Regions from separate parts of the Shewanella yunxiaonensis genome, predicted to be linked through region 2. Evidence: predicted binding sites of a transcription regulator. Region 2 holds the regulator's gene; the other holds the start of a gene.
The links. Region 2 encodes sigma-54, which starts transcription at its own class of promoters, with help from an activator protein. Its sites were predicted from a motif close to GTTGGCACGNNNNTNGNNT; they were not measured.
Positions count from the first base shown of each region.

Region 1: the regulator sigma-54 is predicted to act here: its motif matches at 1,198-1,216, upstream of hmpA (NO-inducible flavohemoprotein).

Region 1 is NZ_CP073587.1:2,800,745-2,810,734, reverse strand. Features, by position in the region: gene hmpA (NO-inducible flavohemoprotein) at 1-1,088, opposite strand, end outside; gene norR (nitric oxide reductase transcriptional regulator NorR) at 1,313-2,851, shown strand; gene KDN34_RS12890 (ammonia-forming cytochrome c nitrite reductase subunit c552) at 2,954-4,309, opposite strand; gene KDN34_RS12885 (NnrS family protein) at 4,357-5,568, opposite strand; gene KDN34_RS12880 (hypothetical protein) at 5,774-5,977, opposite strand; gene chrA (chromate efflux transporter) at 6,397-7,530, shown strand; gene KDN34_RS12870 (hypothetical protein) at 7,721-8,377, shown strand; gene KDN34_RS12865 (hypothetical protein) at 8,794-9,417, shown strand; gene KDN34_RS12860 (DUF5677 domain-containing protein) at 9,493-9,990, shown strand, end outside.
Region 2 is NZ_CP073587.1:500,532-510,521, reverse strand. Features, by position in the region: gene kdsC (3-deoxy-manno-octulosonate-8-phosphatase KdsC) at 1-437, shown strand, start outside; gene lptC (LPS export ABC transporter periplasmic protein LptC) at 434-994, shown strand; gene lptA (lipopolysaccharide transport periplasmic protein LptA) at 981-1,514, shown strand; gene lptB (LPS export ABC transporter ATP-binding protein) at 1,511-2,239, shown strand; gene KDN34_RS02345 (RNA polymerase factor sigma-54) at 2,332-3,798, shown strand; gene hpf (ribosome hibernation promoting factor) at 3,828-4,118, shown strand; gene ptsN (PTS IIA-like nitrogen regulatory protein PtsN) at 4,118-4,561, shown strand; gene rapZ (RNase adapter RapZ) at 4,558-5,412, shown strand; gene KDN34_RS02325 (HPr family phosphocarrier protein) at 5,399-5,674, shown strand; gene mgtE (magnesium transporter) at 5,747-7,111, shown strand; gene KDN34_RS02315 (OmpA family protein) at 7,188-7,856, opposite strand; gene KDN34_RS02310 (transposase) at 8,335-8,547, shown strand; gene mnmD (tRNA (5-methylaminomethyl-2-thiouridine)(34)-methyltransferase MnmD) at 9,087-9,797, opposite strand; gene KDN34_RS02300 (extracellular solute-binding protein) at 9,960-9,990, shown strand, end outside.

The sequences.
Region 1 (9,990 bases), 1.5 Mb from region 2:
GGACCGCACAGGTAATACTCTGCATCATGTGGTGCTTCAGGTAGGACATCGGTTAACGCAAATGGTGCGGGGCTGACATGTTGATCCTGTGCGTCAGTTTGATCATAGAAGTAATGTACTTTTGCCCCTTTTTCGGCCAATGAATCGCTGACGTCTCTAAACGCATGTACGTGACGGTTACGCGCTGAATGTACGAAATGGATATCACGTTTACCTTGTTGTGCCAACGTACGAGCAATAGCAATCATTGGTGTAATACCGACACCTCCGCTAAGCAATACTACTGGACGTTCGGAAGATTGTTGTAGGACGAATTCGCCAGCTGGCGCAGATAACTCAACAATCTGACCCACATCATATTGGCTGTGAAGCAGGTTGGAAACTTTGCCTTCGGGTGAAGTTTCTCCGGCACCTTGGCGTTTAACTGAAATACGCAATGCACTACCACCGGCAATATCTGACAAGCTGTATTGGCGAGGTTGGAAAATCCCTAACTCTTCAACATATACTCGGACGCTAATATACTGGCCGGGTTGATAGTTCGGCAGACGGCCTCCATCAATAGGTTGCAGATAGAAAGATGTTATTTCGTCACTTTCAGGCTGTTTGCGCACGATACGGAAGGGTTTCCAGCCACTCCAACCTCCAGTGTTATCAACACTTTGCTGATAAAGCGTATTTTCCAACCCAATAAACAATTGTGCTAATTCGCCATAGGCTGCCGCCCAAGCATCAATCAATTCGGCGGAGGCCGCGTCGCCGAGGACTTCTTGAATACTGGTCAATAAATGTTTGCCAACAATCGCATAGTGCTCGGCGCGAATACCTAAGCTCACATGTTTATGGGCAATACGTTCGACCACAGGGAGTAATACTGAGGGATCATCGATATGTTGAGCGTAGGCTAGCACGGCACCTGCCAGTGCTTGTTGTTGACGACCTGCGCCCTGATGCCCCTGATTGAAGATGTGTTTTAGTTCGGGATTATGGCTTAGCATCCGCTGATAGAAATGGCTAGTTAAGGCGACACCGCTGCTTTGTAATACTGGTATAGTCGCGCGAACCAAAGCTTTTTGCTGTTCATTCATAAACTTCAACTCCTGAAAATGAAAATGCAATCACCGAGATGTGATGCCAAAGCAGTGACGTCATTACGGGTTAATTCATACTGAGGCGTTCACTGTTCTGCTTGGTCTATATCAAACGACGTGCCAAGTGTTAATTAGTTGAAATATATAGAAATGAATATTTTTATATGGTGAATTTCACCCTATAATTATAGGTATAATTTACCATTAGGGTAAAATGAACCATGTTATTCCCATTAGATTTTCGTGACTTAAAGCTCGAGTTGTCACCGCCGGTTCGTTTACAGCGTTTCGTTGATCAGGTTCAACAGTTGTTAGACTGTAACGCAGTCGGACTGCTACAACTTGATGGCGACATTCTGAAACCTGTGGCTCTCGCAGGTTTAGTGACTACAACCAGTGGACGCCGTTTTGCAGTGGCTCATCATCCACGGTTGTCGGCTATTTTATCGCAACGCAAACTAGTACATTTTGCTCCCGACAGTGCTCTACCAGATCCCTATGATGGATTGTTAGCTACACAGCAAGGAGTGCCGCTGCCGGTACATGACTGTATGGGCATTAGTTTATGGCCCGATGGTAAATGTTGGGGGGTGTTAACGCTTGACTCCCTGTATAAAGGCCATTTTAGCGCCGAGCAGATAGCGTTCATACCGCAACTTGCGGTGTATTGTGAAACCATCCTAAGAGTTAATCGACTTGAAAGTGAAATGCGGGCATTACGACAGTTTGATGAGCAACTGAAACAGGACAATGGTAGCATTTCCGCTAGTCAAGAGCTGATTGGGCAGCATCCACAGGTACAAAACTTATTGAAAGAGCTAGATGTTGTGGCGACTTCAGATCTACCTGTATTACTCCAAGGGGAAACGGGCGTTGGTAAAGAGCTATTTGCCTGGCGCTTACATCAGCGTTCCCAGCGTAAAGTTGCTCCAATGATCCACGTCAATTGTGCTGCTCTGCCGGAAACATTGGTTGAAAGTGAGTTGTTCGGCCATGTCAAAGGTGCATTTTCTGGGGCCGCATCAGAACGTGCTGGTCGCGTGGAATCTGCCGATGGTGGCACGTTGTTTCTTGATGAAATAGGTGAGCTGCCGTTGACCGTTCAAGCCAAGCTATTGAGAACACTACAAAACGGTGAAATCCAGCGCTTAGGCGCAGATAAACCAATAAAAGTAGATGTGCGTATTGTTGCCGCCACGAACCGGGACTTGGCAGAGATGGTCAAACGAGGAGATTTTCGTGCCGATTTATACCATCGCCTGTCCGTGTATCCGGTGGTCATTCCGCCACTAAGAGAACGCGGAGATGATATCCTGTTATTAGCGGGTTATTTTGTGGAATTGAATCGTAGTCGCTTCAGTTTTCGCAGTTTACGTTTGGCACCTGCGACGGAGCAGTTGTTGCAGCGCTATCCATGGCCTGGGAATGTACGTGAGCTAGAACATGTTATCAGCCGAGCAGCTTTGCGTACAGTAAGTCAAGGTGCCAATAAGACCGAAATTGTGACCATTGAACCGCGTCATTTGGATCAAGAATTGCTTACGTATCCTCGTGATTTTAGTCAAGCTCTCGATAGCACGTCGCCTGAACCGTCAGTGCTCTCTGGACGTTCATTAAAGGACAGTATCGAAGATTTCCAACGTCAGTTTATCCAACAGACTTTGGCAGCAACACAAGATAATTGGGCGGAAGCAGCCCGTTTATTAAAGCTTGACCCTAGCAATTTACATAAGCTCGCGAGGCGGCTTGGGCTGAAATGACATTTTTAAACATAATCAGTGTTAAAAAGTTGCAGAGGCATGAAGAAAATCCAGCTTATTCCCCATCCCTAAATATCAGGATGGGGAATATCATGCAGTTAGTTAGTAACCGCGCTGGGCAACCGGATCCCAGTGCTTATTGATTTCTTCCTCAATGAACGCCTTTTTCTCAAGGACTAATTCTGCTTCATCTATCCCCACGGCTTGTTGGGCTTTGGCTTTGCTACTGATGTCGGGATAATAGACATGCTCGACTTTGAGTTGCTTCAATATTTTTGACAAAGAGCTACGTGCGCTCTTTGCCTGTTCGATAGCTTTATTGAGCAGCTGTCTACCTTCCTCTGGGTTATGAGCGTAAATTCCGTGTGATGACATGGCAAAATCCCAGCGCCATTGGCTGTGACGAATGTCCATTATGGCGTCATTCATCTGTTCCCAATTCGCGCCGGCGACCCATGCGGCTTTGGCCTCATAGTGCGCCTTAACCAGTAGTTCTTCTACGTCTTTTGCCTTAGCATTTATCTCGTGCTTCAAGTTCGTAAGGCGTTGCTTCATTTTTTCTTGGCTGCTATGACAGCCTTTGCAACTGCTCTTAAAGTAGGGCATGGCCTTATCAACTTTATGGTTAGTAAATGCTTTACCATTTTCATCGATTGCTTCAGGCATGTGACAGGTGACGCAGGTTACACCAAGTTCCGCATGTTTACTGCGATTCCAGTGTTCATACTCTGGATGACGAGCTTTAAGCATTGGCGTTTTTGAAATCGGATGGATCCACTCATAGAATCGACGAGTGTCGTAATATTTTTCTATGTCATCAGCGGAATTACCAAAGATCCAAGGGATGTTAACAACATTGCTCTTTTCTGGGCGAAAATAATAAGTAACGTGGCATTGCCCGCAGACTTGAGCACCTTGAACTGTGGCACTTTGCTGTTCAAAGGGTTGATGGATTTTGGCCATCGCGTCACGGGCGTGAGGGCGCGGCAACGTTAGCTTTTCTGAGCCCGATTCATGACAGTCACTGCAATACACCACATTTTTTATTTCAGAGCCTAAATCGGTAAAGTTTTTCGCTGCATAACCTTCAAAGCCAAGTTCGCCTATCAGGCGTGGCGCATCCGGAGTTTTACATGTCCAGCAACTCGCAGATAGCCCTTTCTCTCCTGCCTTTGGCGCAACGCCGGTTCGGAGTGTATGACTCACGTCGGCTACAGCAAATTGATGGCCACGAGGTGTGTGGTATTCCTTGGCGTACGAAGACCCTGCCCAAAGAATGACATTTCGCGGGTTGTTTGCTAGTACATCTTCTCGCTCTGATTGCTCCTGCGTTGCTTCCCACGTTTTGTACTGCTTTGGGTAGGATTTAGCTATATCAGTTGTTCCATCGGTTGCAACAGCATTGCCGGAGGCACCAAGCAAAATGAATAACCACAGTTTTAGGTTCAGAGGCGACATTATTTTCATAGATGGTCTCACGTTCAATTTATCCAAAGTGTTTTGCATCATCCTGGACGTCCATCAACTCTTGGACGCGTTAAAATCTTGGTGTAGTGGTACACAAAAATGGCAAATGAACCAAACCAGAACACTGCTGCAAACCATAGCCAAAGGTGGGTTTGGCTGGGAAAGTAAATCGGCATGATGGCTCTAAAAATTGCAGCCAAAGGCAGACAGATAAATGCGATTCGCATGTTGGGTCCTTGGTAGATATTCCGCCCAGTGTGGCCGAGTGAAACTCGCGAAATCATTGATAGGCAAAGCATTGCCATGCCGCCAATTGCGAATAAGTGTAGCAGACAGCGATAAGCAAATTCGTCGTTAAAATACCAGCTCATCATCAGTAAGCTTATTGGCAACGTAAAATAAGCAATGTGTAAGGACCAAAGCAGTGGTTCCCTGAAAGATTTTAGCGGCATCCAGCGAGAAGCTCTGATCAGGTGGAGTACACCCGCAATGAATAGCAGCACTTGGATAAATGCACTTGGTAATAGCTCGAATAATGCTTGTAAAACCAGCGTGAGCATGATCAGTAATAACGGATATTCTACCCAAGGTAATGCGGGTTGCTTGATTGCATTCAATCTCATTGCAGTAAAGAAGCCAATCACTCGACCGCCAACAATCGTGATCAGTAACGAAAGCCACCAAAGCATAGACTGCCAAATTTGGTGTGCCAGAATAAAATCACGGACATACAATGAATAGTAACTGAGAATATTGATACATAATGCGACAATAATCATCAGTGGAAATCCAATATTGCGCCACTGTTTTACCTTATAAATACTCCTCCATAAGGTGGAGCCAACTATTCCTAAAAATAGTATGTCGAATACGGCGGGCAGAATAATGGGGAGCGGTGTAGGGATGAGCAAGCTCAAGCGTGCCAACGCCCAACAAGAAAATGTTAGCGCTAATGGCCAATTTTTAAGAGATGGCTGATTTGTCCAGTTTTGTACTGCTGTCAGCAAAAATCCTGACACAATTGCCATGGCAAATCCGAATAGTAATTCGTGGGGGTGCCACCACAACGGTAGGATTGGCGACCAGAATGTATCTTCAAATAAGGAGTATGATGGTAAGAGCCAAGTTATCACCCACAAAGGAATGTAGAGAGCAGCAATAATCGCCCCACCAAGAAAAAAGGGCCGAAAACCTAAGCGCCAAATGGCCGGTGTTTTAGCAACTTTGCTTGGATCATCAATATTCAACATGTTCAGTTACTGCCAAAACCAAAGGTGTATATATTATGCAGCTTATTGTTTTGGCATCACCATACCAAATCTAGGTTCCAATTTTGGTATCAACATCTCACTTTGATACGACCATTGAGATTTGGGATATTTCTATCGATCCGGTGAATACTCCAGATGACCTTTGGCTCTCAGGGAATAACTTGTACTACTCAAAATACTCTCGTCAATTAATTATGTTTGTGTTTAGCCAAGGAAAATGTTCGCGAAATATCATTAGCTCGCTTTGGATAATTTCTTTTTCAACTTTGATTTCAAGTTGTCCGAGTTCATAAACGTAGCTGTTGGAGTGCCATGTGCGGACGTAGTCGAAAAGTGTATCCATACAAACTGGTGCTTCCTGCGGAATAGTTAACGCTAATGTCTTCATAACGTTTTCTCCGTCACGGAAATATCACAAATTTTTAAGGTTTTGTATCGTAAATGTAAAGATTGTGTGTTTTTGATACAAGATTTTTTTGGCTTTAATAAGTAAATTTATCTCTTTGTGGGTACAGCGTAAGGACTACAAAGTGGTGCGTTTTAAACAGCATAATTTCAAGAGCTACAAGTCGCCACTTGATATGAGACGGCGGTTACTCATTCTGACCAAGTTGTACTAATGCTACAAAGTGACCAAATGTAGGGTGTGGAAATGCAGAGTGCCCGTTTAACGGGGTTTCATCGCTGTACAGAAGTTAGTGGCCTTGAACAGTTTTGGGTACATCCGTTGCCCTTAGATTGTCTGCATTGACATTCACGACAGGGAGCGTCAGTAATAGGCTAAAATGCCAAATCGGATAATCAACAATGTGGTCGATATTTAAAAGCTTTTTCTTTCTTGGCTGGATTAGCTTTGGTGGACCGGCAGCTCATATTGGCTACTTCAGACAGTATTTTGTGGAAAAACACAAATGGTTGGAAGATAGTGAGTATGCTCAAATCGTTGCGCTCAGTCAGTTCTTACCGGGACCAGGCTCTAGTCAGGTCGGCTTTGCACTTGGCTATAAAAAAGGTGGTTTATCCGGAGCAATAGCTGCATTTTTAGGCTTTACCTTACCGTCTGTCACTATCATGTTGCTATTGGCAATGCTCAGTCGTCATTTTCTTGATTCAGAAGTATATGAGAGTGTCGTTCATAGCCTCAAATTGTTAGCGGTTGTAGTGGTTGCTGATGCCGTTTGGGGGATGTATAGCAATTTCTGCAAAAGCCGACTTACTGTTGGCATTTGCATTGTTACTGCTAGCGTCCTGCTACTTGTACCGCAAATCAGCACTCAAATGATATTGCTGATGATTGCTGGATTGATTGGCAGTCGCTATCTGGTTGCTTCTGCTACTGCGGTAAGTGGATCATTTAAACCGTCAGTAATGCCACTGCTTCTATTTTTGCTCCTGCTTTTTTGCTTGCCGCTAACAACGCGATTTCACTCGCTTTTAGCGATATTTAGCAACTTCTTTTGGGCTGGTAGCCTCGTTTTTGGCGGTGGTCATGTCGTTCTTCCACTTCTCCAGGGATTGGTTGGTGAGCAGGTTTCTCAGGATGCCTTTATGACGGGCTATGCCGCAGCACAAGTTGTACCAGGGCCGATGTTCACAATGGCAACTTATATCGGTTATGTGATGTCTTCAGGCTCTATTATCGGAGCTCTGGTAGCAACTATTGGTATATTTATGCCGGGATTTCTGCTGCTGTTAGGCGTGTTGAGGAATTGGCAACTACTTGCAAGTAAACCAAGAATCGCGGGAGCAATTAAAGGGGTAAACGCCGCTGTAGTTGGACTTTTGCTTGCTGCACTATATCAACCAGTTTTTAGCAGTGCCGTTGGCACATTGACCGATGTTGCGTTGATCCTTGCTGGATTTTACATATACAAGAAGTTCAACTTATCACTACTTTGGACAATACTGTTTTTTGTTATGGCAGGTTCTCTGGTTTCATGATGAATAAAACACTAACGAAAGATGGTTGCACCGTCGGCATGGCTTCGTGTTCTTTGCGGATTAACCACTTCTGCCCCCAAACGTTTCTCAGCCCGTTATGTCCATATCTGTATGGCTCGATCTAGTTGACCAAATTTAAGTAATGCTACAGAGTGACTAGAGGAATGGTTGCAATTCAAAGGGAATGAGCATGATTACTTTATCGAAACGTCTTTTCAGCTTTACCATGTTAATTATTTGTATGGTCCTAATGGTACGGGTACAAGCTGCAACTGTAGAAGGAGCAACCTACACAATAATTTCCGACAACGGCTTTCGTGACGTAAAACGGAGTGTTGATGTGAGGCTGGATAAGAAAGTATCGGCAGAGGTGCTAAAAACGATTGCTCTAAAATTAAAGAATTCGGAGCTAAAGAAATATGAGAGGACTTTTATTGCTTACTATCTTCCTGATATGAAGGTTGGTGCTGGTGCTTGGGCAACAACTCATTTCGATCCTGAATTAGAAGTGAAAATCCTTGGCCTTACCGCTGATGAAGAAGATAAGATGGCGCGTGCCGCAAAAAGCTCATCCACCGATTCAGTAGGCATATGGATGGATGATAGGCCATACGCAGGCGCTACAATAACGATATATCGCAAAAACAAAAAACTATATTTGGAATCGAAATATAAGGACGGCAGCAGCTCCATAGAAGAGATGGCCGAATCCCGGACAGCAGTTGGCACAAAGCTTGTCGAAAAGGGGGGCAACCCTCATGGAGAGTATTTTTTGCTTGATAAGAACGGTAATTTACAAGCCGGCGGCAAAAATGGAATATTCCTGAAATACAAGAAAATAAAATGAATTAATCCATTGAAATCTTAATCCGAAACTAACTGCTCAGAACTAACAACTACCAACTTTGGACGTTCTCCAGCAAGTGGTGGGATATAAACTAGGACGGAGATTCCCCATCGTGATTCAGCATGTGATATTAGGCTGAATCTGACATACAAAGATTGACCAAATTTTAGTAATGCGACAAAGTTACTACATAAGCAGTTGAAGCAAGCTTGTACGCAGCCACCGCCAGCCAGCTTCAAGTGAGGAACAAACATTCTCAATGTTGGCGGAATAGGAGAGTTCAGATACAAGGACGTCAAATAGCCCATCACCATGCGCACCTCCTACATAATCTGCCTCTCACAAAACAAGCCACGGCAACGGACACGGAAAACCGCACCGTTGCGTTATGATCGTTAGATTTCAAAGGAAGCATAATGAGCCAATATTTCGATCAGTTAAAATCAAACCTTGAAGAACTAAAGCTGTTATCGGCAAAGGATGGCGCTATCGGCTTTTTTTCACAGGAGGCTCTTCGATTTCATTCTGTAGCCGGAACGATTCTGAGCAGCTTCAAAGCCGACACGAGTGCTAGTGTAGATGAGCGATATATCACGCATATTCTTTCTCGCTCACTAATGGAGAATTACTTTTGGCTGCTATACATATTTGATGATGCCGCAAAAAGGGACAGCAGATACCAAGAGCTCATAAATTCGTTTAAGCGAGATTACAACAAGCTGCTAAATGAGCCATTGCTGCCCCATAAAGATAAGCTTGAGCCTTCACAAACAGCATGGGCTAGTGCGCCAAAAGCAATGGATGTCAACAGCATGCTTGCGCAATTGACCAATAACTATGGTGATCGCCTTAGTTATTTATATTTCATCTACAGAGTCACGAGCTTTGATACGCATGGAAAAAATCTGAACAACATACTTCAAACAGCATTTGGAAAAACTGCTAACTTTCCGATTCTAGATATTGGTAAAGCTTTTGAGCTTGTAGCAAATCAATATCTCGTCACCTTAGCGGCTCTAAAGGCTGCAAATGAAATCTAACAAGGCGCTCGTGTAGGGCCTCAGCTTCGCTACGGCCCTACAGCTTGAGCGTTAGATTGCTCATAGGGTGATTGGATGTTCGAAGAAATTCTAAAACATGTTAAAGAGCAGTTGGATGAAAACTCTGAGTCTTATGAGCTTTCAGAGCTATTAGAAAGAAGTTCTTTATACCTTTATGAGCTAATGAGTGCTTCTGAAGACGAAAATGTAAAAGAGCTTAAATTAATCTCTGAAGAATTCAAGAAAAGGAACTATCTGAGGTGGAAGGATGGTTTTCAAAAACTAGAGATGCTTCGTCAAATTTCAATTGAAGCTGGCATGGAGTTTCAAAAGCATTTTTTGTCTATTCCCGAATATGAAACCGACCCATTGCTTGGCGTTTTAATGCGCCAGCATGCCAATGCTTGCCGTATTGTAGGGGAAATAATTCTGCTCCTAAAAGGGGGGTATCCTGATGGTGCTCTTGCAAGATGGCGCTCATTATTCGAGATTTCGGTTACTTGTTTGGTTATTAACAAGTATGGACGTGATGCCGCTAAAGATTACATTCGTCACGGACGAGTTAAGGCTGTT
Region 2 (9,990 bases):
TTGGAAACCATGGTGAAGAACTCAAAGCGTTCCACACTCGTGACGGTTATGGCGTAAAAGCGTTGCTCAACGCCGGGATTCAAGTCGCGGTGATTACTGGACGTAAATCACAAATTGTTGAAGACCGTATGACGGCGCTAGGGATCCCTCATATATTTCAGGGCGTTGATAATAAATTGGAGCCATTCAACTGGCTGCTGCAACATTATCAACTACCACCACAACAGGTGGCCTATATTGGGGATGACATGGTGGATCTGCCGGTAATGCAACAGGTAGGCCTCAGCGTATGTGTTGCTGACGGGCATCCTCGGGTCAGACAGCTAGTGCATCTGGTCACCTATCTCAATGGCGGCTATGGGGCACTGCGTGAACTGGCAGATCTGTTACTGATGAGTCAGGATAAAATTGCATCCGCACACGGCATGAGTATATGAACAGAGTCACCTTGGCCATTATCGCGTTCTTTACTGCTGCACTGGTGTTGTACTGGCAGGTACAGAACAAACGCAATTCGGAAGCCACCCAGCTGTCTACCGATGTGATTCAGCCCGATTACGTAGCAGACGATTTACGCAGTGTCAGCTATGACCAAAACGGAATGATCTCCAGTCGGGTGTCAGCTAAGCACATGGAACACTATGAGCAGGATGACCGGACAGTATTTACTAATCCGGTATACTGGGTATTCCCAGACAAGGGTCAGACCGAGTGGCGCATGACCGCATTACAAGGACAACTCGATAAACACAGCAACAAGGTGGTGTTGCAAAATGATGTTATTATTGACGCCATCAGTCCAACTGAACCGATACAATCTATCAGTACCAGTTATCTGGAACTGAACCTTAGCAACATGATTATGACGTCAGACAAAAATATTCTGATCAATGGTCAGGACTTCAATATCACAGGTCTGGGGCTATACGCTGATCTCAATGCTCAGCAGGTCAAACTGCTTAGTCAGGTAAAAGGAACCTATGAAACGAAATAAGCTTATTTTCGCTGCTATGCTGTGCCTTACCAGCCTTTCAGCTGCTGCGGTTGATAAAGATCTGCTGCAACAACTGGAAATATCCGCGGATGCGCAGTCGGCAGATATCAAGAACAAGCAAGTCGTGTACAGCGGCCATGTGATTGTGACCCAAGGTTCAATGAAGCTCACAGCCGCCGAAGTCAACGCATCCAGTTCCGATAAAGACGGCGAAAGAGTATTGATTGCAAAAGGTTCACCGGCCACCTTTCGTCAGAAATTAGAAGATGGCCGTATTGCGAACGCCAGCGCCAATGAAATTCACTACAACATTAATAAACGCGTACTGACGCTCATCGGTAAAGCAAAGGTGGAACAAGGTGGCAGCGTTTCCACTGCAGAAAAAATTGTCTATGACCTTAAAAACCAGCAGTTGCAAGCCTCCAGCAGCGGCCAGGGAGAAGATCGTGTGACCACGGTCATCCAGCCTGACAACTACCAGCAGCAACCCAAAAAGGATCCCCAGCAGGAGCAGCAATGAGTAATACCTTGATCGCCCATAACCTTGCGAAAAGCTACAAAAAAAGAATGGTCGTGAAAGATGTCAGTCTGTCGGTTGCAACAGGTCAGATTGTGGGATTATTGGGACCCAATGGTGCAGGGAAAACCACGACATTTTACATGGTAGTCGGCTTGATCCAGAGCGATAAGGGACGGATCTTTATCGATCAAGATGAGCTGACCATGGATCCCATGCACCTTCGCGCTCGCAAAGGTATTGGCTATCTGCCGCAAGAAGCCAGTATTTTCCGTAAGCTAACTGTTCGCGATAACATCATGGCAGTATTGCAGATCAGAAAAGATCTGGATCGCGATGGCCGTGAAGAACAACTGGAACAGTTACTCGAAGAGTTTCACATCACCCATATTCGCGACAGCATGGGGATGTCACTTTCGGGAGGTGAGCGCCGGCGTGTAGAGATTGCCAGAGCCTTGGCCGCAGACCCGAAATTCATTCTGTTGGATGAACCCTTTGCTGGCGTAGACCCCATCTCCGTTATTGATATTAAAAAAATTATTGAACAATTGCGGTCACGTGGACTGGGTGTGCTGATTACGGATCATAACGTGCGTGAAACACTTGATGTTTGTGAACATGCATACATTGTCAGCCACGGACAACTGATCGCCGAAGGCACCCCTGCCGAGATCCTCGACAACCAACAAGTCCGTGCTGTGTACTTGGGTGAACAATTCAAGCTATAGTAAACACCGGGAGCGCTTACAGCTTTAAAACGTTAAAGTCTGTAATTACTAGAATTTTTATAAAGTTATAAGATGTAGGGGTAAGCGGTAACATGAAAACGTCACTCCAGCTCAAACTGGGTCAACAGCTGACCATGACACCTCAACTGCAGCAGGCAATACGTTTGCTGCAGCTGTCGTCGCTGGAGTTACAACAGGAAATTCAAGAAGCCTTAGAAGCAAACCCGCTGCTGGAAGTGAATGAAGACAACCAAAGCACCGACAGCAATCATGATATCGATAACAATTTAGAGGCACCGGAGCCGAGCGAACATATCGAAGATAGTTCGACGGTAGAAACCTCGGATGCACTCACTAGCCAGGCACTCCCTGAAGAGCTGCCAATGGATACTACCTGGGATGAGGTTTTTACTGCCGCTCCGGCTATGTCCAGTGGTCCTATCCGTGATGACGATACCCCATTTCAGGGAGAAACTTCTGAAGGTTTGCATGAACACCTGGAATGGCAGAAGAACCTGACACCGTTCTCAGAAACTGATGCAGCAATCGCCACTGCAATTATCGAAGCGATTGATGATCAAGGATATCTGACGCAAACCACGGAGGATATTCTGGATGCTATGGGCAATCCGGAAATCGAGCTAGAAGAAGTAGAAGCGGTATTGAAACGCATCCAACACTTCGATCCTGTCGGTGTCGCTGCACGGGATCTGCGTGAATGTTTGCTGATCCAGCTGTCGCAATATAGTGATGACACCCCGCATCTCGAAAACGCCATTATGCTGCTGGAACAGCATCTTGACCTGATCGCTGCCAAAGATTATCGCACACTGATGCGCAAGACCCGTTTGAGAGAAGAAGATCTGCGTGACGCGATTAGTTTGATCCAATCGCTTAATCCACGTCCCGGACTATTAGTGCAGCCTCAGGATGACGAGTACGTGATCCCAGATGTCAGCGTGTGGAAGAAAAATGGTCGCTGGGTGGTAGAACTCAACCCAGACTGCATGCCCAAACTCAGTATTAATCAGCAATATGCCGCTATGGCCCGCAGTGCGCGGAGCCAATCCGACAGCCAGTTTATCCGCGGACACCTGCAAGAAGCCAAATGGTTTATCAAGAGTCTGGAAAGCCGCAATGAAACACTACTAAAGGTGGCTAACTGCATTGTACAGTTTCAGCAGGGATTCTTTGAATATGGCGAAGAAGCCATGAAACCGATGGTGCTCAATGATATTGCCGAAGCCGTTGATATGCACGAATCGACAATTTCCCGAGTGACAACGCAGAAATACATGCATACGCCACGCGGTATATTTGAGCTAAAATATTTCTTTTCCAGCCACGTCGGTACTGAAGACGGTGGCGAATGTTCATCGACGGCAATCCGCGCCTTTATCAAAAAACTGGTGGCCGCGGAGAACCAGAAAAAGCCGCTCAGCGACAGCAAAATGGCACAGTTGCTGGCTGAGCAGGGAATTAACGTGGCACGCCGAACCATCGCCAAATACCGCGAAGCCATGATGATCCCACCATCGAATCAGCGTAAGAGTTTGTAATTCCACAGTACCCCTATGGAGGACACCCTATGCAAATCAACCTGGCAGGCCATCATATTGAGATCACCGACTCGTTGCGCAGCTATGTGGAGAGTAAATTTGCAAAACTTGAACGCCATTTCGAACAGATCAATAATGTGCACGTCGTACTCAATGTTGAGAAAGCAATACAACGAGTCGAAGCCAAGCTACATCTGAATGGTGGAGAGGTGCACGGCACCGCAGAACACACCGATATGTACGCTGCCATCGACGCTCTAATTGATAAATTGGATCGTCAGGTCATTAAATACAAAGAAAAGCTGACAAAATACTCATGATGGAACTTAGTACCATCCTGCGGCCGGAGTGTACCGCATGTGCCACACCCGGCAGCAAGAAAAAGGTATTGGAGCTCATCAGCGAACTCGCAGCAGCCCAGTATCCAAACCTGTCGTCCCAAGCCATTTTCGAAAGTCTGCTGGTCAGAGAGAAAATGGGAAGTACCGGTATCGGGAATGGCATTGCCATTCCCCATGGTCGCTTGCCGGACATTAAAGATCCTATCGCCGTGCTGATTAAGTGCGACGAACCGATCCCCTTTGACGCTATCGATAATCAACCGGTAGACATCTTGTTTGCGTTGGTAGTGCCCGCCGATCAATGTCAGCAGCATCTCAGTACTTTGTCGGCGATGGCCGAGAAACTCAGTGATAAGCTGATACTCAAGCAACTGCGGAAAGCCACCACCAAAGAAGAACTGTATCAGGTGATCACCGGATGAAATTGGCCATTGTCTCAGGCCGCTCAGGCTCAGGAAAATCTGTAGCGTTACGAGTGCTGGAAGACTTGGGCTATTACTGCGTTGATAACCTGCCACTCCCCATGATTGGCAGTCTGTTAGACAATCTGCGCGGCAGTAACGAACTGGTCGCGATTAGCGTCGATGTGCGCAACATGCCTAACCAGGAAAAAGTCCTGGAAAGTCAGATACAAAATCTGCCACAAGGCACTGAAGTCATCAGTTTCTTTTTAAACGCATCCGATAAGGTGCTGCTTAAACGTTACAGTGAAACCCGACGTCTACATCCGTTATCCAAGAGCAAAATCTCCCTTAAAGATGCGATTGAGCAGGAAGGCAAACTACTCGCGCCGATGTCGCAGCTAATGGATCACTACATAGATACCTCTAACATGAATATCTATGAGCTGAGTGACACCGTACGCGAAATTTTGCTGGGGACAGTGACCAAGGAGCTGGTGATTAACTTTGAGTCGTTTGGCTTTAAGCACGGTCTCCCCGCAGAAGCTGATTTCATCTTTGATGCGCGCTTTCTACCTAATCCTCATTGGGAGCCGCAGTTAAGACCGTTAACTGGGCTTGACGAACCAGTACGTGAGTTTCTCAACCGTCAGCCACTGGTGAATAAATTCATCTGGCAGATCGAGAACCTGCTCGATACCTGGCTGCCGCACTTGGAGCGCAATAACCGTAGCTATCTGACCGTTGCTATCGGTTGCACTGGTGGCCAACATCGTTCAGTGTACGTTGCTGAACAACTGGCTAAACGCTTCAGCAACAGTAAACATAAAGTGCAGGCTCATCACCGGGATTTAGCGCATGCCAAGAATTGAGCGCGAAGTCACCATACAGAACAAGCTCGGGTTACATGCACGGGCCGCGACCAAATTGGCGGTACTGGCAAACGAGTTTGATGCCAACATCCTTTTAGTTCAGGGACAAAAACAAGCATCAGCGGCGAGCGTGCTGGGATTGCTCATGCTGGAAACGGGCATGGGGAAAACGATTCGTCTGATTGTTGATGGTCCCGATGCTGAACCGGCAATGGAGGCTATTTGTAACTTGATCAACTCTCGCTTTGACGAAGCCAGTTAGTAGTTCCTTTCTGATATTTCCCATTGTAAGCTAGCTTAATTTCCCGTTACTACAAATGCTTAAGGGAAAAGGATGCCAGCAGAAACCCAGGCCCAACAAACTGCGATTGATCATCTTGAACACCTGAACCAGGCACTAGACAGTGGCTTATTTGTTCATGTGCGCGAAATGTTGCACCACATGGCCCCAGCCGATATCGCCCACATTCTGGAATCATCCCCACCGAAGACCCGTCAAATCCTATGGCAATTAGTTGACCACGCTCATAGTGGCGAGATCCTTGAAGAGTTGGGCGAAGACATGAAGGATCAACTGATCAGCCTGATGAGTCCAACCCATCTGGCTAAAGTCACCGCCGGCATGGATACCGACGATCTGGCGTATGTCCTACGTAGCCTGCCCGATAGCTTGTATCGTCAGGTGTTACAATCGATGAGTGTCCAGGATCGCACTCGCGTTGAACAAGCACTTTCTTATCCGGATGATACCGCTGGAAGTCTGATGAATACCGATACGGTGACCATCAGACCAGACGTCAACATCGATGTGGTGTTGCGTTACCTGCGCCAGCGGGGGGAATTACCCAAAGCCACAGATACCCTCTATGTAGTGGATCACCAAGATTGCTTGTTAGGTGGCGTCACCTTGGCCCAGCTACTTACCTATTCATCGAGCACCGGAATTATCAGCATTATGAATCGGCAACTGGAATCCATTCCAGTCACCATGACGGATAGTGAAGTCGCCAAGCTCTTTGAACGTCATGATTGGCTGTCAGCTCCTGTTGTGGATGATAAAGGCAAATTATTAGGCCGCATCACCATTGATGATGTGGTGGATGTGATCCGTGAGGATGCCGAGCATTCGCTGATGGGGATGGCGGGGATGGATGACGCAGAGGATACCTTTGGCCCAGTGTTAAAAAGTGCCGGAAGACGTTCTCTATGGCTAAGCCTCAATCTGTTAACTGCATTACTCGCCGCTTCAGTATCTAATCTATTTGAAGGCACCTTGGAAAAATTTGCCACCGTCGCGATTTTGATGACCATTGTGCCGAGTATGGGAGGCGTCGCGGGCAATCAGACGCTGGTGTTGGTGATTCGCGGAATTGCACTGGGGCATTTGGGACAACGCAACACTCGCTGGCTGATAGTCAAAGAGTTATTGATAGGGGTACTGAATGGGTTGTTGTGGGCCGGACTGATCTTTATTGCTGTCTGGCTGTGGAAACACGATGTGACACTTGGCTTGCTCATCGCGGGAGCCATGTTGGTAAATCTCACCGCCGCCGGCCTTGCTGGCGCAGTTATCCCCATTTTATTGAAAAAGCTGCATATTGACCCGGCACTTGCTGGCGGTATGGTGTTAACCACAGTGACAGACGTGGTGGGCCTATTTGCCTTTCTGGGGTTGGCTACCTTATTTCTCGGACATTGACAGACGAGCCAATGCAGGTAAGAAGATTATCGAACAAAAAGGCCACACAAAGGTGGCCTTGATGATGCAACCAATCTTATTGTGCTAATGGGCTCAACACTATCTCCACCCGGCGATTTTGTGCTCGTCCTTGCGCAGTGCTATTACTGGCGATGGGATTACTCTCACCTAAGCCCTGAGTAACCACACGCTGGCCGGATACGCCTTTCTGGATCAGATAATTACCAACAGAAGCAGCTCGCACCTGAGACAGCCTTAAGTTATAAGATTCGGAACCAGTGCTGTCGGTGTAACCGATGACATTCAGCTGGGTTTTGGGATACTCTTTTGCGACTAAAGCGACGCTATCAAGCACTTGCATCGCACCACCACTCAGGTCGGTCTTATCCACCTGGAAAGTGATTTCATTCGGCATATTCAAGATGATGTTATCACCTGAGCGAGTGACACTGACGCCGGAAGCAGAAAGCTGCTGACGCAGTTTTGCCTCCTGAACATCCATATAGTAACCAATACCGCCACCGACTGCGGCACCAGAAGCGGCGCCGATTAAAGCACCTTTACCACGGTCACTCTTACTTGAAGTGGCAACACCAACAATCGCACCTGCCGCCGCACCAATCAATGCACCGGTACCGGCTTTAGAGGTTTGCTGTTCATTTGTGTAAGGATTGACAGTGGTACAACCGGCTGCCAAAAACACCACTAATGAAGCAGCAGTTATAGGCTTCAAATACTTGTTCATGGTGGGGTCTCCTTTTCGTCTCACCGTGAATTGCTTTGCGTTTCAGTATATAGCCATCCCCGGCCAAGACAAATAATTGAAGAATGAGTAGTCGCACTAATTACGAATTATTCAGAATGGATTCAGTTACCGCGGTCTTAACCACCGATTCATTAAAAAAATTATCAGCGGGTTTATCTGCACCAAACAAGTGCAACACGCACATCGTTGGAACTAAGGTAAATTTTCGAAATTTTACTGATTAAATATAATTAATTGTTTTTATTAATAAAAAAATATTTAAAAAAATTGGCACAGTTCTTACATATATCGAAAGTAGTATTCCGGTGCAGTAGGAGGTAAACGATGAAAATCTTTTCTCACTTTTTCCGAAGCTGTCGCGAACATTGGCAACGCTACCAACATCTGGGCGTTAGCCAATGGGATATGGAATAACAAGTTTTAGAGCTAAACGACATAACAAAGTTAGGAGATGAAGATGGAAATGACAGATACCGTTCGGCATCAAGCAGTCATCGAAGTCACCCATCATGGGCGCTTACTGTTCGATGTTGCGCGTCAGTATGGCCTTCCTACTAAAACTTTGTACTTGTGGGTACGTCAGAGTGAACAAACCTCTGAGGCGCACGCAAGCTGGATGTATGGCATTACCTCCATGATGTCGCAGCTAAAAGCTAAATATTTTAATTAACGATTTCGACAAGTTTGAACTGAACTAGTAACAGTTATCGCCCCCAACGATAGAAAAAGTGTGCTCCCCAAATTTTGCGCTTTTCTAGGTTCACTCTTGTCATTTTTATTCAAAGCCAATCGTTAGAAATGATTGGCGGCAGCGCACGGATGCAGTTTGCCAAGGTTTCGACCTGAGTGGGCTGAACAATATTTGTTATCGCCCCCAACGATAGAAATGTGCAAAAACAATAAGAAAGCGCTAATTCTAGGTTCACTCATGTCGTCTTTTATTTGCACTGTTGCAGTGCTGTTTATCATAGGTTTGCCACCTTCGATAAATACAGTTTCGGCAGAGTTAAGAAGTTAAGGTTCAACTATCGCCCCCAACGATGGAAGTTCCAATAATAAACATACAAACTGAAAATTTTTAACGATTATCTCTGTCATTTTTATTCTGGTTGGAATCGTCGTAATGACGATTCCAACCGCCCTGAAGGGACTCTTCCGCGGCCATAGCCATCTTCTGCACGTGCGTTTTTATTTGTCAGCATTCACACATCAAACAGCTGGTTTCCAGGCACGGGTCATTTCTCTTTTTCCCAAGGCACCTGGGTAGGCCTTAACGTTAAACCCTACTGCTTTTAAATCTCGCTTAAATTGACCATTTGCACAGTATGAAACCAGTAATCCTCCTGGTTGTAGCATCCCATAGCATTTTCCCAAATTTTCAGACTGCCAAACCTCCGGCTGCTTATTAGGCGCAAAAGCATCGAAATAAATGAGATTAACCTGCTGTTCTGGAAGAGAAACTTGTTCTAATCTGCGACGACATTTGGTTAGCAAAAACCCAGGAACTAACTCCGTTGCCTGTTCCCATGGACAGTCATGCAAGGCGTCAAACAAAGGTGAATATTCGGGCGTGAGCAATTGCTTGTAATTGAGCGAGCTGATGAGTTCACGAGTTAACGGATAGGGTTCAATACTGATATATCGCACCGTTAATAGCGGCAGATGTTGCATTTGACGCTGTTGGTTTACTTGTTGAAAGTGCCCAAGGGTCAACAATGCGTTCAGACCTGTGCCGAACCCCACTTCAAAAATTGCGAGCGCATTAAAGGTATTGATAATTTCGTCAAAGCCTGCACCGATAAATACATAACGCGACTCGGCAATTGCCCCTTTATGGGAGTGATAAGTTTCATTTAACGAGGCATTAAATAAGGTATGTGACCCATCATCAGTCACTTGCAGTGTCACCTGTTCCATCATAAACACTTGTAAAATTGGCGTGCACGAATTATCCGGCTTAGCGAGTATCGCCCGCAAGTCTCTCACGGTGCTAGTGCACAGTTAATTGATAAACCAGAAGTCAGATACGTTGACTACACTTTAGTCTGTGCCTCAGTTAAGCGGCTAGACAAAGGAAAGTCCATGACATTTCTGCGATATCTGGCATTGTTCC